2 regions of the Acetobacter tropicalis genome follow, and region 2 is predicted to be linked to the other one. Evidence: predicted binding sites of a transcription regulator. Region 2 holds the regulator's gene; the other holds the start of a gene.
The links. Region 2 encodes HrcA, which represses chaperone genes, less so after heat shock. Its sites were predicted from a motif close to GTTNGCACTCNCNNNNNGNGAGTGCNAAC; they were not measured.
Positions count from the first base shown of each region.

Region 1: the regulator HrcA is predicted to act here: its motif matches at 1,637-1,665, upstream of groES (co-chaperone GroES).

Region 1 covers NZ_JAUYUW010000001.1:628,913-632,326, forward strand. Annotated here, with positions in the region: gene QWU00_RS02800 (ATP-dependent DNA helicase) at 1-118, shown strand, start outside; gene QWU00_RS02805 (cold-shock protein) at 529-732, opposite strand; gene QWU00_RS02810 (dienelactone hydrolase family protein) at 861-1,547, opposite strand; gene groES (co-chaperone GroES) at 1,760-2,053, shown strand; gene groL (chaperonin GroEL) at 2,108-3,414, shown strand, end outside.
Region 2 covers NZ_JAUYUW010000001.1:1,603,733-1,607,146, forward strand. Annotated here, with positions in the region: gene QWU00_RS07110 (penicillin-binding protein 1A) at 1-816, opposite strand, end outside; gene hrcA (heat-inducible transcriptional repressor HrcA) at 971-2,044, opposite strand; partial or broken gene rph (ribonuclease PH) at 2,314-3,041, shown strand; gene rdgB (RdgB/HAM1 family non-canonical purine NTP pyrophosphatase) at 3,046-3,414, shown strand, end outside.

The DNA.
Region 1 (3,414 bases), 970 kb from region 2:
CAGAACACCTTCGCGCCTGCTCTCTGCTTTCCCACCGGGGGCTGAAGTGCGACGGATGGGGCTGGCGGATACAGCACGGGAAATTGAAAGCTTTCTGCCACGCACGCCTCAAAACTGAACGGCGATGGCCCATCGCGCTCGGGGCATGACAAGATGCCTTACGCGGCGGCTTTACATGCTGAAGTCAAAAAACTGCGTCTAAACCCTCAGCAATCGGAAACAGCGTGCGTTTCCACCTGTGCTGAAAGCAGAATAGAAAAGCTCAACGCAAGGATATTGGCTTAAAAACACCAACATCATCCAACGCAGAAAAACTGCCGCACAAAACTGACAGGCTTTTCAAATAATTTTTGGAATAATCAAAATGTGTCGCAGAGACAAACAGGAACCACCAAGAATAACCGCGTAGCGTTTTCTTGCCAGATCGTGCCACAGGTGTCAGTTGGCATGGCTTTAGCGAAACCAACAGACAGTCTCTGCAGAGAGTGCGGAGCAGGTTGCGTAAACGCCCTCGCCCCGCAGGCAGCCTTAGAGAGGCTTGAGCTCTGTAGCAGCCACTTTGCCGCGCTCTGTCACGAGTTCATAAGAAATCTTCTCATTCTCATTCAGACCACGCAGGCCAGCAGCCTGAACAGCGGTGATGTGAACAAAAACGTCTTTGCCTCCATCATCAGGAGCGATGAAGCCAAAGCCTTTGGTGGCATTGAACCATTTTACTGTACCGGTCGGCATAGGCGGGTAACTTTCCCTGATAGTCTCCTGCCGGGCAACCATATGCCGGCTACAGGACCCCTCTATCCGCTCATGAAGCGGCGGGAATGTCAATCAAAATACCCCGCCTATGCGCGATTCCGGCAGTTTCAGCCCTTCAGATGCGCTTCCAGAAACGCCACACTGCGCTGCTGCGCCAGAAGGTAGGCCTCCGCGTTGAAAGACGAGCGTTCCGCGCAGCCAAAGCCATGCCCTGCCTCGTCATACACGAAAATTTCAATTCCCGGCTGCGCCTCCCTGATGGCGGTCACATCCATGTGAGGAATACTGCTATCCTGCCCGCCAAAATGCATTTCCACCGGGCAATGCGGAGTCTCGTTGCGGCTGGCGGCAATACCACCACCATACCAACAGACAGCGGCTGCAAAATCATGCGTATGGGTTGCGGCCTGCCATGCCAGCGTGCCGCCCCAACAATAGCCGATAATGCCCGGTTTGCTGCGACCGCTGCCACGTTTATGCGCCAGTGCCGCCGCACTTGCCCGCAGATCCAACAAGGTTTTTTCCTGGGGAATCTGGGCACGGAGAGCCAGGCCCTGATCAATTCCGGCCTTGTCATACCCCAGTTCCGTCCCCGGCTGGGCGCGATCAAACAGAGCGGGCGAAATCACATGAAAACCGCGAGCCGCAAAATCATCACACACATGGCGGATATGATCGTTCACGCCAAAAATTTCCTGCACCACAACAAGCGCATAGGGCAGATCTGCTCCGCCTACCTCATAGGCTGAAAAGCTGTGTCCGTCCTCAGCCTGTAGTGTGATTGCATGCCCCATGGCGGCGACTCCTTTTGCGTGAAGTGTTAAAACTGGAAGAAAGTTTTCCACATTTCTTGACTCTCGGGGAGGACAAACCTATCTCCTGTTCTGGCACTCCCGGGGTGGGAGTGCTAACGCAACGCGGCGTTCGTTACGCGCGGTAAAAGCAGGTGGTGTCGCTTCCAGACAAGGGCGCCACCGCAGCAAAAATGAATGTGGAGCGATCCATAATGACGAAGTTTCGTCCTTTACACGACCGAGTAGTCGTCCGTCGTCTCGAAAGCGAAGAGAAGACAGTTGGCGGCATTATTATCCCTGACACGGCCAAAGAAAAGCCGATGGAAGGCAAAGTGGTCGCAGTTGGTCCGGGTGCCCGTAATGAGCAGGGGCAGATCGTAGCGCTTGATGTCAAGGCTGGCGACAAGATCCTGTTCGGTAAATGGTCCGGCACAGAAGTGAAGATCGACGGTGAAGAGCTGCTGATCATGAAAGAAAGCGACATTCTGGGCATTATTTCCGCCTGAGTGACGCCCTGATCCGCTTTTCAATATTTAACTGATCCTCACAGGAGAATTTCAATGGCTGCCAAAGACGTAAAGTTTGGTGGTGACGCACGCCAGCGTATGCTGCGCGGTGTCGACATCCTTGCAGACGCTGTTAAGGTCACGCTCGGTCCCAAAGGCCGTAACGTTGTGCTGGACAAGAGCTTCGGCGCTCCCCGCATCACGAAGGACGGTGTGTCCGTCGCCAAGGAAATCGAACTTGCTGACAAGTTCGAAAACATGGGCGCACAGATGCTGCGCGAAGTGGCTTCCAAAACCAACGATATCGCTGGTGACGGCACGACCACTGCAACCGTTCTGGCTCAGGCCATTGTGCGTGAAGGCCACAAGGCCGTTGCCGCTGGCATGAACCCTATGGACCTCAAGCGCGGTATCGACAAGGCCGTTGCTGCGGTTGTTGAAGAACTGAAAAAGAACACCAAGAAGATCACCACCCCGGCTGAAACAGCCCAGGTTGGCACGATCTCCGCTAACGGTGAATCTGAAATCGGTCAGATGATCTCCGAAGCCATGCAGAAAGTTGGCTCCGAAGGCGTGATCACGGTTGAAGAAGCCAAGCACTTCCAGACAGAACTGGACGTGGTTGAAGGCATGCAGTTCGACCGCGGCTACATCTCTCCCTACTTCGTGACGAACACGGAGAAGATGACGGCTGATCTGGAAAACCCCTACATCCTGATCCATGAAAAGAAGCTGTCTTCTCTTCAGCCGATGCTGCCGCTGCTTGAAGCCGTTGTGCAGTCTGGCCGTCCGCTGCTGATCATTGCAGAAGACGTTGATGGTGAAGCGCTGGCAACCCTGGTTGTCAACAAGCTGCGCGGTGGCCTGAAAATTGCTGCTGTCAAGGCTCCTGGCTTTGGTGACCGTCGTAAAGCCATGCTGGAAGATATCGCTATCCTGACCGGTGGCCAGGTGATCAGCGAAGATCTGGGCATCAAGCTGGAAACCGTTACCCTGCCGATGCTGGGCACCGCCAAGAAGGTGCGTATCGACAAGGAAAACACCACCATTGTTGATGGTGCTGGCAAGTCTGACGACATCAAGGGCCGTTGCAAGCAGATCCGTGCGCAGATCGAGGAAACCACCTCTGACTACGACCGTGAAAAGCTGCAGGAACGTCTGGCCAAGCTGGCTGGCGGTGTTGCCGTGATCCGCGTTGGTGGCTCCACGGAAGTGGAAGTCAAGGAACGCAAGGACCGCGTTGATGACGCCCTGCACGCAACCCGCGCTGCAGTGGAAGAAGGCATTGTTCCTGGTGGTGGCACGGCTCTGGCTCGCGCTTCTGCCAACCTGTCTCACCTGCACTACCACAATGACGATCA
Region 2 (3,414 bases):
TGTTTCGGCCATCCGCTCCAGCACCCAGTTCCGTCGCCCACGCGCGGCATCCGGAAACCGGATCGGGTTGTAATTGGTCGGAGATTTGGGCAGCGCACCAAGGAAAGCCGCCTCGGCATCATCAAGCTGATCAAGCGGCTTGTTGAAATATGTCTGCGCGGCGGCGGCAATGCCATATGCGCCGCTGCCCATGTAAATTTCGTTCAGATAGATTTCGAGAATCTTCTCCTTGGGCAGCACCTGCTCAATACGCATGGCCAGAAACGCTTCCTTGGCCTTGCGCTTCATGGAAACAGCATTACTGCCCAGCAGCATGACGCGCGCCACCTGCTGCGTGATGGTGGACGCACCAATAGGCCTGCGTCCCTTGCCGCGAGTAAGATCGGTCAGACCTGCGCGTATAATGGCGACCGGGTCCACCCCTTTATGGGTCCAGAATTTCTGGTCTTCCGCTGCAATAAAGGCGTTTTTCACCCGGTCTGGAATAGCGCTGTACGGCACAAACACCCGGCGTTCATCTGCCAGTTCGGCAATCACCTTGTCATCTGATGCATAAAGGCGGCTCATTACAGGCGGCTGGTAGGTCCGTAGCCCTTCCACCGTCGGCAGATCCGCCACAATACCTTCATACTGGTGCCAGACCAGCAGGGACGCCCCCGTTACGCCGACAAGCCCCACGGCAGCCACTGTGCCCAGAAGCCCCCGCCATTGGCGGAAACGTGGCCTGCGCAGCGTTACACCCTGCCGGGAAGAAGCGTTTTCTTCTTTCTTGTCAGAAGAAGACCCAGAGTCACCAGAAGACGGAGTTCGTGTCATGCAGGTCCTTTATCATTCCCATGCGCTGCCGTCTTCCTTCTCATGCGCCATATTGACCACATGATGGCAAAAAGACACCTCTCCCCGCCGGACCAGCCTTTTCCAACGGAGTTTGCCTTTAATGTAACTGTTACGTTTTACCGGAACATCCCATCTAGCCCAGCATTTCACCCAGAAAACGGGCCGTATAATCCACTACCGGAATAATGCGACCGTAATTGATGCGCGTGGGGCCAATCACGCCAATGGCCCCTACAATCCGGTTGGCCTCGTTCCGGGCTGGGGCCACGACCATGGACATGCCGGAGGCCCCGAACAATCCACTTTCCGCCCCGATAAAAATCCTCACCCCTGCCGAGTTTTCGGCCAGTTCCAGCAGGCGCATCATGGTTTCCTGCGTTTCCAGCCGATCAAACAGGGTCTGAATGGCCAACAGGCGTTCCTGCCCATCCACATCCGCCAGCAGCTTGCCTTGACCGCGAATAATCAGGGTGCCGCCGCGTTCATCCGCGCCACCGCCCCACACAGCCAGACCACTTTCCACCACCTCGGCCGTCAACTGGTCCAGCGCGTTCTGGTTCTCCGTCATTTCAGCGCCAACCCTGTCACGCAGATCATGCAGGGTTGTGCCTAAAACACGGGCATTCAGGTAATTGGCCGCTTCCACCAGAGCCGAGGGAGGCATGCCAACCGGGGTTTCCATGACCCGATTCTCCACATGGCCATCAGTGCCGACAAGGACAACCAGTGCCCGATTGCCGCCAAGTGCGACAAACTCAATATGCTTGATGCCCCCCTCCCCCTTGGGAGCCACCACCAACCCGGCCGCATCGGACATGCCTGAGAGCAGAGCCGAAGCCTCCGTCAACGTCTCCTGCAAGGAGCGCCCACGCGCTTCCAGAGACCGACCAATACCGGCCTGCTCCTCTTCTGAAAGGCTGCCAAATTGCAGCAGGCCATCCACAAACAGCCGCAGCCCTTTTTCCGTAGGCAGACGCCCGGCGGAGGTGTGGGGAGAAAACAGCAACCCCGCTTCCGTCAATGAGGCCATGACATTCCGAATGGTCGCCGGAGAAAGTGGCAACCCCAACCGGCGTGAGAGCGTACGGGAACCTACGGGTTCACCGCTTGCCACGTACTCTTCCACAATTTCGCGCAAAATCGCGGCGGATCTGCCATCCAGTTCCGGCGGCAGGGGCGATTTTACGGGCAGCAGACCACGCTTCATGATGACAGGCCTCCTCCTTCAAAATGATCCAGCCGGTAAATCAGGCTAAACAGACATATCCTGATCTTCTGCGCATCTGGCGTGCGTCTGACAAGAGAGCAAGTCCCTTCAACGCAAGAGTGAGCAGTTCCTGACCCTTTCAGGCAGACATAACGCACATCTCGCGGCACCGACGCACCTGTGTAACCGGAGACCGTCACGCGGTTCCGCTCTGGCGCAAATCCCTTTATGTGCAGGGACCCCTCGTTTTTTGTCAGGAGCCCTTCCTCATGCGCCCTTCCGGCCGTCAGCCAGACCAGATGCGCCCCGTTACAATTGAAACCGGCTTTGCCCACCATGCGGAAGGCTCCGCCCTTATCCGCGTGGGCGGCACGGAAGTGCTCTGTACGGCCAGTGTGGAAAACCGCGTTCCGGCCTTTCTGCGCGGAAAGGGTTCAGGATGGGTGACAGCCGAATATGGCATGCTGCCCCGTGCCACCATTCGCGCGGCCCGCGAGAGGCCGCCAAGGGCAAACAATCCGGCCGGACACAGGAAATCCAGCGGTTGATTGGCCGCTCCCTGCGTTCTGTGGTGGACCTGCCCGCGCTGGGTGAGATCAGCATCACGCTGGATTGCGACGTCCTGAATGCAGATGGTGGCACCCGTTGCGCCTCCATTACCGGTGCATGGGTGGCGCTACGGTTGGCTCTGGGCAAATTGGTGGCCGCGCATGTGCTGCGCCAGTTGCCCCTGCGCGGACAGGTTGCGGCTGTCTCCTGCGGGTTGACGGAAGCCGGCCCTGTGCTGGATCTGGACTATGCGGAAGACAGCGCCGCCGCAGCCGACACCAATTTTGTACTGACCGCAGACCGGCGCATTGTGGAAATTCAGGCCACAGCCGAAGACGCTCCCTTTATGGAAGACTCTTTCACCGCCATGTTCGACCTCGCCCGGCAGGGTGTTTCCGTGCTGTTTGATGCTCAGACAGCCGCAGTGAACGCAGCAGAAGGCCACTGACCCCATGACAAACCCCATTTTGAAATCTGGCGACAAACTGGTTCTGGCCAGCCACAACAAAGGCAAACTGGCTGAATTTTCCTCTCTCCTCGCTGATTTCGGCATTACCGTGCTTTCTGCCGGAGATCTTGACCTTCCTGAACCGGACGAGACGGAAACCACATTTGCAGGCAACGCCGCCCTCAAGGCTGTCGCCGCAGCCAAAGCCACGGGCCTGCCCGCGCTGGCCGATGATTCCGGCCTGTGTGTTTCCGCCCTTGGGGGAGCACCCGGCATTTATTCCGCACGCTGGGCCGGGCCGGATAAAGACTTTCCCGCAGCCATGGCCCGCATTCAGGAAGGAATTAGCGAAGACGAACGCGATGCGTGGTTT